Linked DNA regions of Niveibacterium microcysteis. The protein of the gene in region 2 interacts with the protein of the main gene of each other region in a pairwise test. Links are inferred from orthologs where the notes say so. Each region holds a gene or a part of one and is shown on either strand. Other genes may lie near its edges.

Region 1 (10,299 bases), 1.7 Mb from region 2 along the record:
ATCGGCTGCCAACCGGTGCCCTCGCCAACGCAGCCGGTGGCCTCGAATGCATCGAGAAAGGCGTGGCGCAGGAAGGGCTGCGAGCCGGCGAGTGCGTCCCACCCGGCGGCGGGCAGATCAGCGATGCGGCGATGCAGGAGCAGGCGCGTCAAGGGTCGGGTCCGCGGTGATGCTGGAAGGCTGCATCATCGCCGATCCGGCCGGCCCTCAACAGCGGTGGTGTGTCAGAACACCACGCCTGCGCGCAGGATCACATTGGCGTAGGGCGAGAACTCGCCGGTCCGGACGATTGCGCGGGCGCGTGCGCTGAGCGCCTTGAAGTCTTCATGCGACATGCGCGCCACCGGTGTGCTGCCAAGCAACTGCAACGTTGCCGCATTGACGGCGGGGTTGCGCGCGACGATCTCGTCGGCCAGCACGGCCGATTCGACCTGCATTTCGCTCAGCACGGCCTTGAGCACGTCGATGAAGGGCGGCAGGTTCGCGCTCACCGCCAGGTCGATGCGGCGCGGGCCGTCGGGAATCGGCAGTCCGGCGTCGCCAATCACCAGCATGTCGCCGTGGCCAAGTCGTGCAATCACTTCCGACAATTCGGCGTGCAGCAGCGTGGTGCGTTTCATGAGCGGGCCCTTTCAGTCGGTGTCAGTTCGGATCGCCACGGGATCGAGGGCTGCGCGCCGATTCGCGTGACGCAGATGGCACTCGCGGCCTGGCCGAGCGCTGCGGCGTCGTCGAGGCTCATGCCTTCGGTGAGGCCGACAGCGAGGCCGCCGACGAAGGTGTCGCCGGCTGCGGTGGTGTCGACCGCTTTGACCTTCTGAGCCGGCAGGCGCCGCACGCCTTGCGCATCGCAGATCAGAACGCCTTGCGCGCCGAGCGTGATGAGCACTGTGCGAACGCCGCGTGCGCGCAGCACGGCGGCCGCTTCGGCGGCGCTGGCGGTGTCCTTCACGTCGACGCCGCTGAGCAGTGTGGCTTCACTTTCGTTGGGCACGAGCAGGTCGACCATGGGCCACAGCGTGTCGGGCAAGGCGGCGGCGGGGGCGGGGTTCAGCAGCACGGGCACGCCGGCCGCGTGTGCGTGCTTGATTGCGGCAAGCACCGCGGGCAGCGGCACTTCGAGTTGCACAACCAGCATCGCCGCCTGTTCGATCTGCGCAGCCACGCCGTCGATGTCCCCTGCGGTGACCTGGCCATTGGCGCCGGCCGAAATCAGGATACGGTTCTGGCCGATGTCTTCGACCAGGATCATAGCTACGCCGCTGGTCACGCCGCCCGTCACGGTGATCTGGCTGACATGCACGCCATCACGGGCGAGCCCGCTCTTCAGAACCTGGCCGAAGTTGTCGTCGCCGATACGCCCCACCATCGCGACATGCCCGCCCAAACGCGCGCAGGCCAGCGCCTGGTTGGCGCCCTTGCCGCCCGGCAGCGTCGCGAAGTCGTGGCCAAACAGGGTTTCGCCACCCTGCGGCACGCGCGGGGTGCGCATCACCAGATCCATGTTGAGGCTGCCGATGACGAGAATCGGGCGGTTCGGGCTGTGCTGCGGATAGCTGGGCATGGCTTGGCTTTCAGGTACTGGGCCGATATCGCGTGGTGCTCTTGCGCACGCGCAACTCCGGCTGAAGGATCAGGCGCCGCGGTGCGCCGGTCTCGCCCGCGATGCGTTCGAGCAGCAGCTTCGCCGTGCCGGTGCCGATGGCTTGCTTGGGCTGCGCGACGGTGGTCAGCGGCGGGAAGGTGTAGGCGGCGAGTTCGATGTCGTCAAAGCCGACGACCGAGATGTCTTCCGGGACACGCAGGCCGGCTTCGTGGATTGCACACAGCGCGCCGATGGCCATCACGTCATTGCACACGAACACCGCGCTTGGCCGGGTCTTGCGTGCGATCAGGCCTTGCATCGCAAGATAGCCGCTGCGACTGGTGAAGTCGCCGCGCACCAAGTCGCCCTCGCGGCGTGCGACACCGGCTGCAGCGAGGGCGCGCTTCCAGCCGGCGCGCCGTTGCGAGCTGGGCGTGAGGCCGGCGGGGCCGCTGATGCAGACGACCTGCGGGTGACCGAGTTCGAGCAGGTGGCGGGTGGCGATCTCGCCGCCGGCGGTGTGATCGACTTCGACCAGATCGCAGTCCAGCCCCGGCACTTCGCGGTCCACGAGCACGACCGGCAGGGCCAGCGCCTGCAATTGTGCAGCGAGGCTGGGCGCGACACCGGAGGAAACCAGCACGAGGCCGTCGATGCGCTTTTCAGCCAGCACCCGCACGTAGCTCGCCTGCTTCTCGGGCTGATCGTCGGAGTTGCACAGGATCAGGTTGTAGCCGGCCTGGAAGCAGCAGTCTTCGACGCCGCGGATGATCTCGGCGAAGTAGGGGTTCGAGTTGTTGGGGATCAGCATGCCGAGCGTGCGGGTGGCGTTGTGCTTGAGGCTGCGGGCCACCGCGCTGGGCACATAGGCCAGCTCGCGCACCGCCGCTTCGACGCGCTCGCGCGCATCCTCGCTGACGAAGCGTGTGGCGTTGAGCACGTGCGATACCGTGGTGACCGACACCCCGGCACGCTGCGCGACATCCTTGATCGTTGCCATTCCCCTGGACCCTGTCTGTCAGGCGCTGCGGCGGTTGCGTCGTTCGCGCACCATGTCGAGCACCACGGCCGCGATGATGACGCAGCCGGTGATGATCCGCTTCGTGGGCTCGCTGGCGCCGACCTGTGCGAGGCCGGCTTCAAGCACCGAGATGATCAGCACGCCGAAGAAGGTGGCGATGACCGAACCGCGCCCGCCCATCAGGCTGGTGCCGCCGATCACGACCGAGGCGATCACCACCAGTTCGGCGCCGATGCCGGCGTTGGGGTCGGCGGCTTCGAGTCGCGAGGCCTGGAACATGCCGGCCAGGCCGGCGAGCGTGCCGACGATGGCGAACACCGCGATCTTCACCGGGCGGGGATCCACCCCTGCAAGGCGCATCGCTTCTTCGTTGGTGCCGATGCCGATCATGTAGCGGCCAAACACCGTGCGGGTGAGCACGATCTGCGCGGCGATCACGATCAGCACCGCAATGATGAAGGCCGGCGACACGCCACCGAACAGCGGTGCGCTGAGCCAGTCGATCGCGCTACCGATGTACTGCGTGCGCGAATTCGTCGCGATGTAGGCCGAACCGCGTGCCACTTCCAGCATGCCGAGCGTGACGATGAAGGAAGGCAGGCGCCAGCCGACCGATATCAGCCCGTTCGCCATGCCGGCGACGAGCCCCGTAAGCATGGCGACCAGCACCGCCGGGAACAGGCCCCAGTGCCATTGCAGCATCACCAAGCCGGCGGTGGCGCTGGCGAGCGCCATCACCGAGCCGACCGACAGGTCAATGCCGGCGATGATCAGCACGAAGGTCATGCCGACAGCGGTGACGGCAATCGCAGGGATGTCGTTGGCGATCGTGATGAAGGTGCTGACCGAGAAGAAGTACTCGGATAGCGAGCCAAACAGCGCGACCATCAGCACCAGTGCGACGACCAGGCCGAGGTAGTTGCCGAGGCTGCCGCGCAGCGACAGGGCGGGCGTGGATGCAGGGTTGGACATGGTTTTCTCAGGCATCTCAGTAGACATGTTCGGCGGCCGTAGGGGTTTCGGTCGTTGCGCTGGCATGGCCGGCGCTGTAACCGCTGAAGGCGGCTTCGAGCAGTGCGTGCTGCGACCACTCGCCGCGTTCGAACACGCGCACGAGGCGGCCGGCACTCATCACGGCGATGCGGTCGCACACCGACATCAGTTCGCGCAGATCGCTCGACACCATCACCAGCGCCTTGCCAGCGGCGGCGAGCCGATCCATCTGGGCGTAGATGTCTGCGCGTGCGCCGATATCGACGCCGCGCGTGGGTTCGTCGAGCAGCAGCACGTCGCTGTCGCGATGTAGCCAGCGCGCAAACACCACTTTCTGCTGATTGCCGCCGGAGAGTTCACCGACGGCTTGTTCAATCGAATTGCAGCGCACGCCCAGGGTTTCGCGCAGTTGCTCTACGGTGTTGCGTTCGCGGGCGCGGTCGAGCCAGCCGCGATGCGCGACATCTGCGATGCGCGCGAGCGTGGCGTTCACGCGGATCGGCAGCGGCAGCATCAGGCCCTGAGCCTTGCGGTCTTCGGTGACGAGGCCGATGCCGTGGCGCACCGCTTCCATGGGCGATCGCACCGGGCGCGGTTTTGCTTCGCCGTTGAGGCGGATCTCGCCTGCGTCGGCGCGGTCTGCGCCATAGATCAGGCGCAGTAGTTCGGTACGCCCGGCGCCGACCAGGCCAGCGATGCCGAGCACTTCGCCGTGGGCGACGTCGAAGCTCACATCCTTGACGAACTTGCCGCGCGAGAGGCCGCGCACTTCGAGCGCAATGCTGCCGGCAGGGCGGCGCGCGCGATCAAGTTCTTCACGCACATCGCGGCCGACCATGCGGCGCACGATGTCATCCTGCGTCATGCCGGCCATCGGCTGGGTGTCGATATGCTTGCCGTCGCGCAGCACCATCACGCGGTCTGCGATCTGCTGTACTTCGTCGAGCCGGTGCGAGATGTAGATGATGCCGACGCCGCGCGCCTTGAGCAGTGCGATCTGGCGAAAGAGATGTTCGATCTCGCGGCTGGTGAGCGTAGCGGTGGGTTCGTCGAGGATCAGGATGCGGCAATCGCCGACGAGGCTGCGGGCGATCTCCACCATCTGCTGATGGCCGACCCCCAGTTCGCCAACCGGCGTGCGCGGGTCGATCTCGGACAGCCCGATCGCCGCCATCTGTGCGGCGGCCTGCTGGTTGAGCGCATCGCGGCGGATGAAACCGGCACGGCGCGGCAGATGGTCGAGCAGTAGGTTCTCGGCAACCGTGAGCGTGGGCACCAGCCCGAGTTCTTGCAGCACCATGCGTACGCCCTGGCTTTCGGCGTCGCGTCGCGATTGCGGGCGGTAGGCCTGGCCCGCGAGTTCCAGCTGCCCTTCGCTGGGCGGAATCAGGCCGGCAATGATCTTGCTGAGCGTGCTCTTGCCGGCGCCGTTCTCGCCGGTCAGCGCCAGCACTTCGCCGGCATGGAGGGTGAAGCTCACATCGCTGAGCACCGGCGTTGCGTAACGCTTGCCGAGTCCGGTGCCGTGCAACAGGGGTGGGGTAGGGGGCATCATCGTGCGTCCTGCATGCGGCGCGCACGAGGCGCGCCGCATGGCCTGGATTTACTTGGTGATCAGCTTGACCGGCGTTTGCACGGTGCCGGGCAGATCCTTCTGCGGCGTCTTGGCGGCAATCGCCTTGAGCGCGGTTTCGATGCCGAATACCGCTTGCTGCGCGGCGAACTGGTCGGCAGTGGCGAGCACGCGGCCGTCGGCCAGCATCGGCTTGATCGCGGAGATATTGTCGTAACCGACCACCTTCACCTTGCCGGCTTTGCCCGCGGTTTTCACGGCCGCCACGGCGCCGAGCGCCATGTTGTCGTTGCCGCAGAGCAGGGCGGTCAGATCCGGGTGTTCACGCAGCATCGCGCTGGCGACCATGTTGCCCTTGTCCATTTCCCACTGGCCCGACTGCACGCCGACCACGTTGGCGCCAACGGCCTTCATTGCGTCCTGGAAGCCGGCGGTGCGCTGCTGCGCGTTGGTGGTGGTGGATACGCCCTCGAGGATGCCGACCTTGTCGCCGGCCTTCAGCTGCTTGGCGAGGTAATCACCGACCAGCTTGGCGCCAGCGCGGTTATCGGGGCCGACGAAGGGTACGACGATGCCTTTTTCCTTCAGCGCCGCGTCGTCGAGCTTGTTGTCGATGTTCACGACGATGATGCCCTTGTCGATCGCTTCCTTGACCACCGGCACCAGCGCCTTCGAGTCAGCCGGGGCGAGCACCAGCGCATCGACCTTCTCGACCATCATCTGCTGGATGATCTTGATCTGAGCCGCGGTGTCGGTCTCGTCCTTGATGCCGTTGGCGATCAGCGTGTATTGCGCGGCGTGCTGTTTCTGGTGCGCCTTGGCGCCGTCCTGCATGGTCTGGAAGAACTCGTTGGCGAGCGACTTCATGACCAGCGCGACTTTCGGCTTGGCATCCGCGGCGCTCGCACTGCCGAACGGCAGCGCAACGGCGACGGCGATCAGGGCGAGCGACTTCAGGGTGCTGCGACGTGTGTTCATCTGGGTCTCCTTCGGTGTTTTGCCTGTGCGGATGCGAGCTGCCGCCGCCAGCGCAGATGTAATAGCAAACGTTTGCGCAAACGTTTGCGTGAAGTGTAGTGAATCCGTTCCGTGAGGCAAGGACTTTCGATGCTGCAGTGCGGAAGCGGCTTTGTTGCGCGGCTTGTCGTTCGGGAACTTGTCGCCCCGCGCAGGGATCAGAAGAACACGCTGATTGCCCTGGACATACCGTGCCCGCCTGGTTTCGCCTCTCGCCGCTGCGCGTTTTGCGCTCCCGACTGTTGCGCCCCTTCGCGAACCGCTTGCTGGATCGAAGGCTGTGGCGCCCGGCGCCGCACACCGTCGGCCTGGGCGTGGCGATAGGGTTGTTCTTCGGAATTCTGTCGCCGGTGGCGCAGATTTTCTTTGCGGCGCTCGCCGCTGCGTTGCTGCGGGCCAACCTGATGGCTGCTGCGGTGGCGACCCTGGTGACGAATCCGCTTACGGCGCCGCCGATCTATCTCGCGGCCTATCGCCTGGGGGCTGAGGTCTTGCCCTGGCTGGTGCCCTCGTTCGACGCGGCACTGCTGCCGCGGCTCGAGGCGTTCAGTTTCGATGCCTTGCAGACGATGTGGCAGGGGATGTCGCTGGGGTGGGCCGGCTTGTCGTTTGTCACCGGCTTGGCGCTGATCGCTTGCGGCTCCGCCGCGATCGGCTACCTGGCGGGCTGGGGCGTGATGCGGGGCATTGCGCCCCGCCGTGCGGCGATGCCAGGCGAGGTGGCCTGATCAAACGATCAGTTCTTCGACCGGCAGTACGGTGGTGCGCTTGACCTCTTCGAGCGCGAAGCTGGACTTGACGTCCAGCACGCCGGGATGGCGCAGCAGCTTGTCCATCACGAAGCGCGAGAAGTGCTGCAGGTCGGTGACGAGCACGCGCAGCAGGTAGTCCATTTCGCCGGTCATCGCGTAGCACTCGGTCACTTCGGGCCAGCTCTGCACCGCAGCCTTGAAGCTGTCGGTGCCTTCGCCAGCACGTTTGTCGAGCGATACGTTAACGAAGGCGAGCAGCGTCAAACCCAGCTTGGTGGGGTTGAGGATCGCGGTGTAGTGATCGATCACCCCGTCTTCCTCCAGGCGCTGCAGGCGGCGCAGGCAGGGCGAGGGCGAGAGCGCAACGTTCTTCGCGAGTTCAACGTTGGGGATGCGACCGTTCTGCTGCAGAACTTCGAGGATCCGGCGGTCGGTGCGATCGAGTTTGACGGCGTCTGTCATGTTGTTGCTTGAATATCAAAAAGGCTATTCAAAAGTTGCTCAAATTCTAATTGTTTGAGCAATAAACGCAACGAAAATTCGGGCGCGTTTGACTATTCTTCTTTCTGCGAGGCGCTGCCGACAGAGCGGCCCCCAACAGAGGAGACACAATCATGCCGCTGAACCTTGTCCGGCCGCGGCCGGAACCGCGCGCCCTATGGGACAACCCCATGGGCACCGATGGATTCGAATTCGTCGAATACACCGCACCCGACCCGAAGCTGCTGGGTGCCTTATTTCAACAGCTCGGTTTCAAGGCTGTTGCGCGCCACCGCTCCAAAGACGTGACACTTTACCGCCAAGGCGAGATCAACTTCATCGTCAACGCGGAAAAAGACAGTTTCGCGCAATCCTTCGCCCGTGTACATGGCCCTAGCGCCTGTGCGATGGCATTTCGTGTCCGTGACGCCAAGGCCGCCTACGAACGTGCGCTGTCACTCGGCGCCGAACCCCATGCCCAGCAGTACGGACTGATGGAGTTGCAGATTCCGGCGATCAAGGGCATCGGCGGTTGCCCGGTGTATCTGGTGGATCGCTACGGCGGCCCCTCGATCTACGACGTCGATTTCGTGCCGCTCTGCGACGACGTGGAGCACAAGGGCTACGGCCTGACCTACATCGACCATCTGACGCACAACGTGCACCGCGGCCGCATGAAGGTGTGGTCCAGCTACTACGAGAAGCTGTTCAACTTTCGCGAGATCCGCTACTTCGACATCGAAGGCAAGCTCACCGGCCTGAAGAGCCAGGCGATGACCAGCCCCTGCGGGCAGATCCGCATCCCGATCAACGAATCCTCGGACGACAAGAGCCAGATCGAGGAATTCCTGCATGCCTACAACGGCGAAGGCATCCAGCACATCGCGCTGGGCACCGACGACATCATCGCCACTGTCGAGGGTATGCGGGCCAACGGCATCAAGTTCCTCGACACGCCGGACACCTACTACGACGCGGTGGATACGCGGGTGAAAGGCCATGCGGAGGATGTCGCGCGGCTGCGCGCCAACCGCATCCTGATCGACGGGGCGCCGAGCGAAGGGCAGGGCTACCTGCTGCAGATCTTCACCGAGACGGTGATCGGGCCGATCTTCTTCGAGATCATCCAGCGCAAGGGTAACGAGGGCTTTGGCGAGGGCAACTTCAAGGCGCTGTTCGACTCGATCGAGCTCGACCAGATCCGCCGTGGCGTGCTGAGCGACCCGGCTGCCGCCTGAGTTACCGACCCCGCGGAACGCGCGGCGCAGCGGTCACTCTCAGTACATATGAGGGTGCGACGAGCGCCACGCGGGCCGCGGCCCGCCTCATCCGTCAGGAGGGTTCGCAATGCTGAAACCCGAAAACCCGCTGCGCGGCGATTACTCGCAGATGCGCGCGGACTACACCGTTGATCAGGACTGGGCGGCCTACACGCCCGAGGAACATGCACTCTACCGCCGCCTCGTCGAGCGGCAGAGCCGCAAGCTGCCGGGCTACGCCTGCGACGAGTTCATCGAGCATGTGAATGAACTGCTCACCGATGGCATCCCGCGTTTTGAGGTGGCCAACGCCATTCTCGGTCGCGCCACCGGCTGGCAGATCGTCGGCGTGCCGGGCCTGATCCCGGACGATGTGTTCTTCACCCATCTAGCCAACCGCCGCTTCCCGGTAACGGTGTGGCTGCGCAAGCCCGAAGAATTCGACTACATCGTCGAGCCCGACGTATTCCACGATTTCTTCGGCCATGTGCCGCTGCTGATGAACCCGGTGTTCGCCGATTACCTGCAGGAATACGGGCGCGGTGGCATGAAGGCAGCGGCGCTGGGCGGCCTGGGCTATCTCGCGCGGCTGTACTGGTACACGGTGGAGTTCGGCCTCATCGACACCCCGCAGGGCCTGCGCACCTACGGGGCGGGCATTCTGTCTTCCGGCGGCGAGATCCTGCACTGCATCGATTCGCCCGCGCCGCACCGGGTGCGCTTCGACCTGATGCGGGTGATGCAGACTGAGTACCGCATCGACCGCTTCCAGGACACCTATTTCGTGATCGACAGCTACCAGCAGCTCTTTCGCGAGACGGCGCAGGACTTTGCGCCGCTCTACGCGCGACTGCAGGGCTTGCCGACGATTGATCCATCCGTCACCGTGGCGGGCGATGCGCTGGTGCCATCCGTACGCCACGACGACCTCAACCGGAGATCCGCAGCATGAAACGCTGGATCAGCTACCCGAAAGCCGAGGGTGAATTCTCCCGTCAGGCGCACTGCGACCTGCCGGAAGGCACCTTCGAGCGCGAGATGGGCAAGGAGGGCTTCTTCGGCCCGGCCTGCCACTTCCACCACAAGCACGCACCAACCGGCTGGACCGAATTCGACGGCCCGCTGCGGCCACACGCCTTCGACCTGAATCGACTCGAAGTACGTGCCGCCAGCCCGTTCCAGGCCTATCCGCTGCTTTCCAACGCCGATGCGCGCATCCGCTGGTGGCTGCTCGATGCGCCGATGCCAGCACTCGCCCGCAATGCCGACGGTGACGAACTGCTCTTCATCCACGAAGGCGAAGGGGCACTGTTCTGCGATTGGGGGCATCTGGACTACCGCGACGGCGATTACATCGTGCTGCCGCGCGGCGCCATGTGGCGGCTCGAACCCCGCCAGCCGACGCGGGTGATGCTGGTGGAGGCGAGTGGCAGCAGCTACCAGCTGCCGGAGAAGGGGCTGGTCGGCCCGCATGCGATCTTTGACGCGACTGCGCTCGATACGCCCAGGCTCGATGATGCCTTTGCCGCGCAACGCGACGGCGAAGCCGGCAGCCGCCCCTGGGCGGTGCAGGTCAAGCACCAGGGCAAGCTCACAACGATCCACTATCCGTTCAACCC
Region 2 (10,890 bases):
GTGCCGACCTGGGCGAGGAACAGCGTGGTCCGTTCCCAGCGGCGCTGGATCCAGCCCTCGGCGCCAGCGGTCTTGATCGACTCGATGCCGACCAGGCTCTCGACCAGTGTGGCGTTGCGCTGGGCGCTGGCGCGATAGCTCGTCTCGGTCAGTTCGTGCATCTTGTCCTGCACCACGAAGGCGAGGAACAGCACGATCACCGCACCGGCGAATGCGGGTAGCAGCAGCCAGGGCGACAGCCAGGCCACGACGAAGGCAAAGACAAACACGAAGGGCAGGTCGACCAGCGTGGTGACGGTGGCCGAGGCGATGAAGTCGCGCACGCTCTCGAACGCCCGCAGGTTTGACGCAAACGAACCGACGGATTCGGGGCGCGACTCCATCCGCATGCCCAGCACGCGTTCGAGGATCTTCGACGACAGCGACACGTCGATCCGCTTCGCGGCGGTGTCGATGATGTAGGCGCGCAGCGTTCGCAGCGCGAGGTCGAAGCCGAGTACGAGTACCGCGCCCACCGCGAGGACCCAGAGGGTTTCCTCGGCACGGTTGGGTACGACGCGGTCGTACACGTTCATCGAGAACAGCGGCATCGCCAATGCGAAGATGTTCACCAGCATCGAGGCCAACACCGCGTCCCGGTACAGCCGCCAGTTGGAAAACACCGCACCCCAGAACCAGTGCCGCGCGCGCACCTTGCCGACTTCGGGTACACGTGCTTCGAAGCGGAAGCGGGGGCGCACATAGCAGACCACGCCGGCATGCAGGGCTGCGAGTTCGTCCTGGCTGAGCGCGACGGCGGTCTCGCCGGCCTCGGGGAAGCGCACCCGCGCATCGCCTTGCTCGCCCAGTTCAAGCAGCAGGCAGGCGCGGCCGTCGTTGAGCAGCAGGATCACTGGCAGCAGCGCCGGGCGAACGGCCGACAGCGCCTGGCGCACCAGGCGGGCGGAAAGGCCTGCCCGCGCGGCGGCACGCGGCAACAGTGAGGGTGTCAGCCGGTTGTTCACCAGCGGTAGGCCGGCGGCCAGCGCTTCGTGGGTCCAGGGGCTGCCGTGGATACGGGTGAGGGCGGCGAGGCAGTCGAGCAGCGGATCGTCATGCACGCCGTGCTCGTTGACCTCCCAGGGTTTCGTGTTCGGCTGGGTGTCGCTCATTCAGAATTCCGGTCCTGTCGCTGGGCGCGCGGGGTCAGATCACGTCCTGGTCGCCAAGCAGATCGAGCGCGCCGACGAGGCGCCGCCGCAGGCCCTTGCGGGCCGAGAGTTTACGCTGTGCGCCGTGCGGCAGATCGGTCACCCGCAGGACGCCCTTGTCGATCAGCGCGTCGATCAGGTCTTCCAGCACGCGGATGAAGTCTGCATCCAGCGCAGCGAAGCTCTCGCCGGGGTCGCGACCGATGAATGCCAGCAGATCCGGGTGGTCGTTGGACAGCTCTTCCTGCGCATCCGCTTCCTGATCCCGCAGGATCGCGACAATCTCTCCTTGCGGATTTCGGCGGACGAAGGGCATGTTAGCTCCCGGCCTATGAGCGGCCTAGTAAAGTTTTGTCACCTGAAACGCCGGAACGCGCTCCTGACGAGGGATTTCGGCGGGTATTCAAGAAACTTGAGCGGGCAGGAGAAAGCATGGCGACGCGATGCAACGAGTATGTGGACTGGCTCTGCGAACGCCTCGCACCGTTCGGGGCGATTCGCGCGCGGCGGATGTTTGGCGCCTACGGGCTCTACAGCGGTGAGCTGTTCTTCGCAATCGTCAGTGATGATGTGTTCTACGTGAAGGCGGACTCACTGAGCGTGCCCGATTTCGAACGCGAGGGTTTGCGCCCATTTACCTATGCGATGAAGGATGGCAGCCCGCAATCCCTGCGCTACTACCCCTTGCCGGAAGCCGCGATGGATGACGACGTGGAGTTTCTGCGCTGGGCACGCAAGGGCATCGAGGCTGCGCTGCGCTCGCCGCGCAAGACGAATCCGCCTAAAGGGTGAGGGTGGTGAGAGGGCGATGGCCGCAGGCTCGGGCGTGTGCCGGCTTCGTGGCATTATCGCGGCTCGTTTCATGAGAGCCTCACGATGCATCCGAGCCCCGAAAACACCCCGTACGACATGCTCGGCGGCGACGCCGCGGTGCGCGCCCTGGTCGATCGTTTCTACGATCTGATGGACCTGGAGCCCGAGTTTGCTGAGCTGCGCGCCTTGCATCCGGCGCATCTGGATGAGTCGCGCGACAAGTTGTACTGGTTTCTGTCGGGCTGGCTGGGCGGGCCGGACATGTTCGTCGAGCGCAAGGGCCACCCGATGCTGCGCGCCCGTCACATGCCTTTCCCGATCGGGGTCAAGGAGCGCGACCAGTGGCTCGCCTGCATGCACAAGGCGATGGATGCGCAGCCCATGTCAGCCGCGCTGCGGCAGCATCTCGAGGGCTCGCTCTTCAAAACTGCCGACTGGATGCGAAACCAGCCGGGCTGAGCCGCGCCAAGGCGGCTGGACCAACTCGTAAGGGTCGGTCAGCCGCGCCGACGGCCCCCGCAAGTGGGTTCAAATGTAGAAGTTCGGCCGCTTGTAGACCGGCTTGTCGAACTTGCCGGCCTCGGCGTCCTTGAACGCCTTCCAGGTCGGGTAGGCTGCTGCAACGGTCAGCAGGGCGAGAATCGTGAACATGGCAAGCTCCTCGCGCTCCAAGGTCGGGGGAGACTGAATCGGAGCGCAGAAATCACTGTCAGATTAAGGGCTTGTAGTGGCAGCGCGCTTGCGATGGCTCAAGCTTTGTCGCGCCCGCGACAAAGCAAAAGCCCGGCCGAGGCCGGGCTTTCGTCGCGAGCGGTTTGTCGCTTACGACTGCGGCCGCAGCTCCGCGGGAATCGGGAAGTTCACGTTCTCGGTCACGCCTTCCAGCGTGCGCACACTGGCGCCGCTGAGCGCCTTGACCCGTTCGATCACTTCGTTGACCAGCACCTCGGGCGCAGAAGCCCCAGCGGTGACGCCAATCCGCCGCTTGCCTTCCAGCGTGGCCGGGTCGATGCCCGCCGCGTTGTCGACCAGGTAGGCGGGCACGCCGCGCAGCGCTGCAACCTCGCGCAGGCGGTTGGAGTTTGAGCTGTTCTTCGAGCCGACCACGAACACCACATCCACCTGCGGCGTCATGAACTTCACCGCATCCTGGCGGTTTTGCGTGGCGTAGCAGATGTCGTCCTTCTTCGGGCCGACGATCGCCGGGAAGCGCGCGCGCAGTGCATCCACCACCGTCTGCGCGTCGTCCACCGACAGCGTCGTTTGCGTCACGTAGGCGAGCAGGTTTTCGTCTTTGACCTGCAGCGCAGCGACGTCTTCGACGGTCTCGACGAGGTACATGCCGCCCTCGCTCTGGCCCATCGTGCCTTCGACTTCCGGGTGGCCCTTGTGGCCGATCATGATGATCTCGCGGCCCTGATCGCGCATGCGCTGGACCTCGATGTGCACCTTCGTCACCAGCGGACAGGTTGCGTCGAAGACCTTCAGGCCACGGGCCTCGGCCTCGGCACGGACCGCCTGTGACACGCCGTGCGCGGAGAAGATCACCGTGTTGCCAGCCGGCACATCGGCGAGGTCTTCGATGAACACCGCACCCTTGTTGCGCAGGTCATCCACGACGAACTTGTTGTGCACCACTTCGTGCCGTACGTAGATCGGCGCGCCGTACAGCGCGATCGCGCGTTCGACGATGGTGATGGCGCGTTCCACGCCGGCGCAGAAGCCGCGGGGGTTGGCGAGGAGGACTTCCATGTTCGGTCTCTGTATGGGGCTGGTTCTGTTCTTTTTGGAAGTGAGGATGTCAGCTGACGCCGACCACCTGCACATCGAAACGCACGGCTCGGCCGGCGAGCGGGTGGTTGAAATCGATCACCACGCTTTCGTCGTCCAGTTCCAGCACCTGGCCGGAGAAGGCATTGCCGTCCGGCGCGGTGAAGGTCAGCACCGCTTGCGCTTCGAGCTCCACGTCGGCGGGAAGTTCGCTGCGCGGGATTCGCTCGACGAGCTCTTCGTGGCGCGGCCCGAAGGCTTCGCCGGCGGCCAGATCGAAGCTACGCTCGGCGCCGACCGACAGCCCGATCAGGCAGTCCTCGATCTTGCGGCCGAGTTCGCCACGACCGATCTGCAGCGTGGCCGGCGTCGATTCGAAGGTCGAGATCATCACGGTGCCGTCCGGCAGCGCGAAACGGAAGTGCAGCGTGACGAGGCTTTCGTTGCCAATCAGGTTCATGACTTGGTGTCCGCGGCCGGCTGGCGGCCCGCAAAGAGTTGGGCTGCAATCATCAACACGGCGCCGACGGAGATCGCCGAGTCCGCCACGTTGAACGCTGGCCAGCCGTAACGGCCGACATGGAAATACAGGAAGTCGACCACGGCACCGTAGGCGATGCGGTCGATCACGTTGCCCAGCGCGCCTCCGATGATCAGCGCGAAGGCCAGCGGCTGCAGGCGCTCGCTGGCGTGGCGCTTCAACAGCACCAGCAGCCAGGTCGAGATCACGATCGCCAGCGTGACGAAGAACCACTTCTGCCAGCCCGGTTGGTTGGCGAGGAAGCTGAACGCCGCGCCCGGGTTGTACACCAGTACCAGCTGGAAGAAGTCGGTGTAGGGGATCGCCTCGCCGAGCTTCAGGTTGCGCAGCACCGCGAGCTTGGTGATCTGGTCGAGCACGATCACCAGGCCCGAGAGGCTGAGCCAAGCCAGGAAACGCTTAGGCATGCGTACGCACCTCGCCGTCGCCGTGCAGGTTGCTGTCGCAGCGGCCGCATAGCGTGGGGTGTTCGGCGTTCACGCCGACGTCCGCGCGCCAGTGCCAGCAGCGCTCGCACTTCTGTTGCGCGGTCGGCGTGACGACGATCGCCTCGTCGGCTTCGCCCGCCACCTTCACCAGCGTCGCGGCCGAGGTGATCAGCACGAACTTGAGGTCGTCGCCGAGTGAGGCCAGCGCATCGAACTTGTCGCTGCCCGCGCGGATCTCGACTTCGGCTTGCAGCGAGGCACCGATCTTGCCTTCGGTGCGCACCGCTTCAACCGCCTTGGAGACTTCGCCACGCACTGCGCGGATCGTCTCCCAACGGGCGATCAGCCCGGCTTCGCCTTCCTGCGCCGGCAGGGCGTGGAAGGTGTGCAGCATCACCGATTCGTCCGGGTTGTTGCCGTTGAGCACCGCCCAGATTTCCTCCGCCGTGAAGGAGAGGATAGGCGCCATCAGCTTCACCACCGTCTGCACGATGTGCCACAGCGCGGTTTGCGCGGCGCGGCGCGCGACCGAATCCGGCGCGGTGGTGTAGAGGCGGTCTTTCAGGATGTCGAGGTAGAAGGCGCCGAGGTCTTCCGAGCAGAAGATCTGCAGCGCCTGCACCACGCGGTGGAATTCAAACTTCGCGTAGTCGGACTCGGCCTGCGTCGCGAGCTTGCGGGTGAAGGCCAGCGCGTAGCGGTCGATGTCCAGCCACTGTTCGACCGGCACGGCATTCTTCGTGATGTCGAAGTCGGCGGTGTTGGCGAGCAGGAAGCGCAGCGTGTTGCGGATGCGGCGGTAGGTTTCGACGACGCGGTCGAGGATCTCCTTCGACACCGCGAGCTCGCCCGAGTAGTCGGTCGCGGCGACCCACAGGCGCAGGATTTCGGCGCCCATCTTGTCGCTGATTTCCTGCGGCAGGATCACGTTGCCGAGCGACTTGCTCATCTTGCGGCCCTGCTGGTCCACGGTGAAGCCGTGCGTCAGCAGCGCCTTGTAGGGCGCGTGGCCGTCGATCGCGGCGCCGGTCAGCAGCGAGGAGTGGAACCAGCCGCGATGCTGGTCCGAACCTTCGAGGTACAGGTCGGCGCGCGGGCCGCTGGTGTGGCCGTCGTTGTGCGAGCCGCGCAGCACATGCCAGTGCGTGGTGCCGGAATCGAACCACACATCCAGCGTGTCGCTGATCTTGATGTACTGCTCGGCCTCGGCGCCCAGCAGCTCGGCGGCGTCGAGCTTGGACCAGGCTTCGATGCCGGAGACTTCGACGCGCTTGGCGACTTCTTCCATCAGCTCGACGGTGCGCGGGTGCAGCTCACCGGTTTCCTTGTGCAGGAAGAACGGGATCGGCACGCCCCAGGTGCGCTGGCGCGAGATGCACCAGTCCGGGCGGTTGGCGATCATCGCGTGCAGGCGCGGCTTGCCCCAGGCGGGGTAGAAGGCGGTCGCCTCGACGGCGCCCAGCGCCTTGTCGCGCAGGCTCTTTCCATCCTTCGGCAGCTTGTCCATGCCGACGAACCACTGAGCGGTAGCGCGGTAGATCACCGGCGTCTTGTGGCGCCAGCAGTGCATGTAGCTGTGGCTGACGGTGCCGTGCGAGAGCAGAGCGCCGACTTCGGTGAGCTTCTCGACGATGACCGGGTTGGCCTTCCAGATCATCTGGCCACCGAAGAACGGCAGGTCTTCAACGTAGACGCCGTTGCCCTTGACGATGGAGATGATCTCGTCGTTGCGGCGGCCGTAGGCGAGCCAGGAATTGAAGTCGTCCACGCCGTGCGCCGGCGCCGAGTGCACCACGCCGGTACCGGCATCCAGCCCCACGTAGTCGGCCAGATACACCGGCGAGACGCGGTCGAAGAAGGGATGGCGGAACTCGATGCGATCGAGCGCCTGGCCCTTGGTGGTGGCGAGCACGGCGCCTTCGAGGCCGTAGCGCTTGAGCGAATCCTCGACCAGGTCCTTGGCCAGCACCAGCAGCTTCGCGCCGGTGTCGACCAGCGCGTACTCGAACTCCGGGTGCATGTTGAGCGCCTGGTTGGCGGGGATCGTCCAGGGCGTGGTGGTCCAGATCACCGCGTAGGCGGTCTTGGGCAGCGCAGCGAGGCCGAAGGCGGCGGCGAGCTTGCCGGCGTCGGCGTCCGACACGGCGAAAGCCACGTCGATCGTCGGCGACTTCTTGTCGGCGTATTCGACTTCCGCTTCGGCCAGGGCCGAGCCGCAGTCGAAGCACCAGTTCACCGGCTTGAGGCCCTTGAACACATAGCCTTGCTTGACCATCTCGGCCAGCGCACGGATCTCGCCCGCCTCGTTGGCGAAGGCCATCGTCAGGTAGGGGTTGTCCCAGTCGCCCAGCACGCCGAGGCGGATGAATTCCTTCTTCTGGATCTCGACCTGCTCTGCGGCGTAGGCGCGGCACAGCTCGCGCACCTTGTCGGCGGGCAGGTTCTTGCCGTGGGTGACTTCGATCTTGTGTTCGATCGGCAGGCCGTGGCAGTCCCAGCCCGGCACATAGGGGGCGTCGAAACCGGCCAGGGTCTTCGAGCGGACGATGATGTCCTTGAGGATCTTGTTCAGCGCGTGGCCCAGGTGCAGGTTGCCGTTCGCGTAGGGCGGGCCGTCGTGCAGCACGAACTTCGGCCGGCCGGCGCTGGCCTTGCGGATCTTCTGGTACAGCTGGCCCTTCTGCCAGCCCGCCACCCAGCCCGGCTCGCGCTTGGGCAGGTCACCGCGCATTGGGAAGGCGGTGTCGGGCAGGTTCATCGTTTTCCGGTAATCAGCCATGGCTTGCTATCTCTTCAATCTTTGCGTGAATGCAGGGGATTCGGTTCAGGGCGGGCGCCGCGGGGTACTCACGCAGGGCTGCCGCCGACAAGGCGGGGCGCCGACGACCGCTCAGGTCGCCGGCACCGGAATTCGATGCTGCGCGAGGATTTCTTTCGCGATCTCGCAGTCGCGCTTGATCGCGGCGGTCAGTTCTTCAAGCGAGCCGTACTTTTCCTCGTCGCGCTGCTTGTGCAGGAAGTGCACCTGCAGATGCTTGCCGTACAGGTTGCCTTCAAAGCCGAACAGGAAGACTTCCAGCCGCGCCGCGCCGTTCTTGGTGATCGTCGGCCGGTTGCCGAGGCTCGCCACGCCCGGCCAGGGCGCGTCGCTGATGCCATCCACAGTCACCGTGTAGATGCCGTGCAGCGCCGCGCGGTTGCGCTTGATCTGGATGTTCGCAGTCGGGAAGCCGATCGTGCGGCCGATCTTGTCGCCATGCATTACCCGGCCGCTCATCGTGTATGGGCGGCCGATCAGGCGCTCGGCACGTTCGATGTCGCCGGAGACCAGCGCATCGCGCACCGCCGAGCTCGACACCCGTTCGCCGTCGAAATCGAGCGTCGGCATCGATTCGACGCGGAAGCCCCAGGTTTCGCCGGCTTGCTGCAGCGAAGCGAAATCGCCGCCACGGCCGCGGCCGAAGCGGAAGTCGTCGCCAATCAACAGATGCCGCACGCCCAGGCCGCGCACCAGCACGTTCTCGACGAAGGCCTCGGCATCAAGCGAAGCCAGCGCCTTGTTGAAGCGCAGCACATAGACGCGATCGACGCCGCATTCGGCCATGTATTCGAGCTTCTCGCGCAGGCGCGAAAGACGCGGCGGGGCCGATTCGGGGGCGAAGAACTCGCGCGGATGCGGCTCGAAGGTCAGCACCGTGGCCGGCAGCGCGCGCTCGCGCGCCTCGCGCACGAGCAATTGCAGCAGGGCCTGATGGCCGCGGTGCACGCCGTCGAAGTTGCCGATCGTGAGCACCGAACCGTGTTCAGCGCGATCGGGGAGGCCGCGGAAGACCAGCATAAGCGTCTGACAAAAAACGCGAATTATAGCCTGCGGCAGTGCCGCATTGGGCGGCCGGGCTTGGGGGCGGGCGAACTGAGCGCGGAGTGGAGGCGGCTGCTGTTCGGCGGCCGGTCAGACGCCGCGAAGATAGAGCGCCTCAACGCGCTCGCGCGCCCATTGGGTGCGGCGTAGGAACTTCAGGCTGGATTTGATGCTGGGTTCGTGCTGGAAGCAGCGTACCGGGATCAGCAGCCCAAGCTCTTCCCATCCATAGCGCTCGACGAGCTGCGTCAGAATCGTCTCGAGTGTCAGGCCGTGCAGTGGGTTGTTGGGCTGGGAGCTTGGCATCGGAGCGGTGTGAGGGTGTAGCCGCTGCAGTGTAACGGGGCGCGGCGTGAAAAGGTCACATTCCCGCTGCGCATCGCGTCATCGTTTGGCGAAGAGGGGTGGGGCACAGTGTCATCACGTTGAACGCGTCGCGAGACGCCCCGAAAAAGCCCCCAAGGAGACCGCCATGAACACGAACATGAACCGCCTGGACGACGTGATGAACGCGCTGCTCGTTGTGGTATTCGCCTGCCTGGCGATGCTGACGGCGATCGGCGTGAGCGATGGCAAGAGTTTTGGCCGCAGTGACGTGCAGATCAGCGTTGCGACCGCTGAGGCTCTCTCGGGGCGTCCCGTTGCAGACCAGCAGATTCCGCGCATCACGGTGGTCGCAAAGCGGCCGGTTGCCGTGGTGGCGTCGGCTTACTGAGCCGAGCGGGCGTTACCGCTAGAAGGCCGACGGCGATTCAGCCGCCGGCCTTTTCCTTCCGTCAGGGCTTATTCGCCCAGCACGACTTCCACTTGATGGGTGCGACCATCGCCAGCGGGCCTGATCGCTTGCGTCGGATCGATGTCCTTGCCGTCCACTCGTACCGCCTTGATGCCTTTGCTGACGTGCTGCGGGTTGCTGACGGTGATCTCAAAGGTGTCGCCGCGGAAGCGCCGCGTCACCTTGAAGCCGGGCCAGTCCTTCGGGATGCAGGGGTCGATGCGCAGGCCGGCGTAGTCCGGCTTGATGCCGAGCAGCCCTTGGCTGACGACGACGAAGGTCCAGGCCGCGGTGCCGGTGAGCCAGTTGTTCTTGGCTTCGCCGAAGCAGGGCGCATCCTTGCCTGCGATCATCTGGGCATAGACATAAGGCTCGCCGCGGTAGGTGTCGATCTGGTCCTGCTTGGCCGAGGGGCAGATCGAGAGGTAGTACTCCAGCGCGCGGTCGCCTTCGCCGAGCTGGCACCAGGCGAGGTGAATCCAGGTGTTGTTGTGGCTGAAGATGCCGGCGTTTTCCTTCACGCCCGGCGGGTAGGACGTCACCTCGCCGAGTGCCTTGTCGTAGGTGGAGTAGGCCGGTTGTTGCAGCACCACGCCGTTCTTCGTGTAGAGGTGCCGGTGCACCGATTCCATCGCCTGCCGCGCACGGCCGTTATTGGCGCCGGCGCCGCCCAGCACGCACCAGCCCTGGCTCTCGATGAAGATCTTGCCTTCGGTGTTGGTGTGCGAGCCGACTACCGAACCATCGGCCGCGTAGGCGCGCGTGTACCAGGCGCCGTCCCAGGTCACGCGTTCCACCGTATCCAGCATCTCGGCGTAGTGGCCGCGCATCCGCGCTGCGTCGGAATTGCGATCCAGGTGCTCGTAGAGCCCGGCCATCTCGCGTGCGGCGTAGAGGAAGAGGCCCGCGATCATCACCGACTCGGCCTTCGAGTCGCGCACGTCGCCGGCGGTCTGGAAGGACTCGTTCGGCTCGGTCGAGAAGCAGTTGAGGTTGAGACAGTCGTTCCAGTCCGCGTGGCCGATCAGCGGCAGGCCGTTGGGGCCGCGCTTCTTCATCGTGTAGGCAATGGAGGTTTCGAGGTGATCGAGCAGCGTATCGGTGATAACGTTTTCATAAGCCTTGTCGGCGTAAGCGCACGGCGCCTGCAGGATCGAGGTATCGCCCGATTCCTTGATGTACGCACAGGTTGAGAGCACCAGCCACAGGTGGTCGTCGTAGAAATCGCCGCCGATGTCGGCGTTGCCTTTCTTCGTCAGCGGCTGGTACTGGTGGTAGCAGGTGCCGTCCGAGAGTTGCGTCGCAGCGATGTCGAGAATGCGTTCGCGTGCGCGGCTCGGGATCATGTGCACGAAACCGAGCAGATCCTGGTTCGAATCGCGGAAGCCCATGCCGCGGCCGATGCCGGTTTCGTACATCGAGGCGGAGCGACTCATGTTGAAGGTCGCCATGCACTGGTACTGATTCCAGGTGTTGGCCATGCGCTGGGCGTGCTCGTTCGGGCAGTCGAC

Evidence for each region.
Region 1: the proteins of ileS (region 2) and JY500_RS14425 interact in binary tests that used the Escherichia coli proteins (3 or more experiments, as listed by UniProt). The link is inferred for Niveibacterium microcysteis from one-to-one orthologs.

The regions. Positions count from the first base shown.
Region 1 is NZ_CP071060.1:3,181,334-3,191,632, reverse strand. The notes cover bases 4,177-6,933. They hold JY500_RS14425 (sugar ABC transporter substrate-binding protein), read right to left. Parts: upstream 6,151-6,933; coding sequence 5,203-6,150; downstream 4,177-5,202. Other genes in these bases: JY500_RS14415 (Lrp/AsnC family transcriptional regulator), read right to left, coding at 6,918-6,933; JY500_RS14420 (DUF2062 domain-containing protein), read left to right, coding at 6,381-6,917; JY500_RS14430 (sugar ABC transporter ATP-binding protein), read right to left, coding at 4,177-5,154. Also shown: JY500_RS14455 (GNAT family N-acetyltransferase), read right to left, coding at 1-152; rbsD (D-ribose pyranase), read right to left, coding at 225-620; rbsK (ribokinase), read right to left, coding at 617-1,564; JY500_RS14440 (LacI family DNA-binding transcriptional regulator), read right to left, coding at 1,575-2,585; JY500_RS14435 (ABC transporter permease), read right to left, coding at 2,604-3,578; more of JY500_RS14430, read right to left, coding at 3,595-4,176; more of JY500_RS14415, read right to left, coding at 6,934-7,403; hppD (4-hydroxyphenylpyruvate dioxygenase), read left to right, coding at 7,556-8,659; phhA (phenylalanine 4-monooxygenase), read left to right, coding at 8,769-9,632; JY500_RS14400 (homogentisate 1,2-dioxygenase), read left to right, coding at 9,629-10,299. UniProt on the Escherichia coli protein: Part of the ABC transporter complex RbsABC involved in ribose import. Binds ribose. Also serves as the primary chemoreceptor for chemotaxis.
Region 2 is NZ_CP071060.1:1,515,103-1,525,992, forward strand. The notes cover bases 4,514-7,861. They hold ileS (isoleucine--tRNA ligase), read right to left. Parts: upstream 7,522-7,861; coding sequence 4,714-7,521; downstream 4,514-4,713. Other genes in these bases: lspA (signal peptidase II), read right to left, coding at 4,514-4,721; JY500_RS07010 (bifunctional riboflavin kinase/FAD synthetase), read right to left, coding at 7,633-7,861. Outside these bases: JY500_RS06970 (type I secretion system permease/ATPase), read right to left, coding at 1-1,151; JY500_RS06975 (hypothetical protein), read right to left, coding at 1,186-1,506; JY500_RS06980 (TfoX/Sxy family protein), read left to right, coding at 1,623-1,982; JY500_RS06985 (group II truncated hemoglobin), read left to right, coding at 2,067-2,462; JY500_RS22295 (hypothetical protein), read right to left, coding at 2,532-2,654; ispH (4-hydroxy-3-methylbut-2-enyl diphosphate reductase), read right to left, coding at 2,826-3,755; JY500_RS06995 (FKBP-type peptidyl-prolyl cis-trans isomerase), read right to left, coding at 3,805-4,233; more of lspA, read right to left, coding at 4,230-4,513; more of JY500_RS07010, read right to left, coding at 7,862-8,580; JY500_RS07015 (VF530 family protein), read right to left, coding at 8,695-8,910; JY500_RS07020 (hypothetical protein), read left to right, coding at 9,077-9,319; JY500_RS07025 (glycoside hydrolase family 94 protein), read right to left, coding at 9,388-10,890. UniProt on the Escherichia coli protein: Catalyzes the attachment of isoleucine to tRNA(Ile). As IleRS can inadvertently accommodate and process structurally similar amino acids such as valine, to avoid such errors it has two additional distinct tRNA(Ile)-dependent editing activities.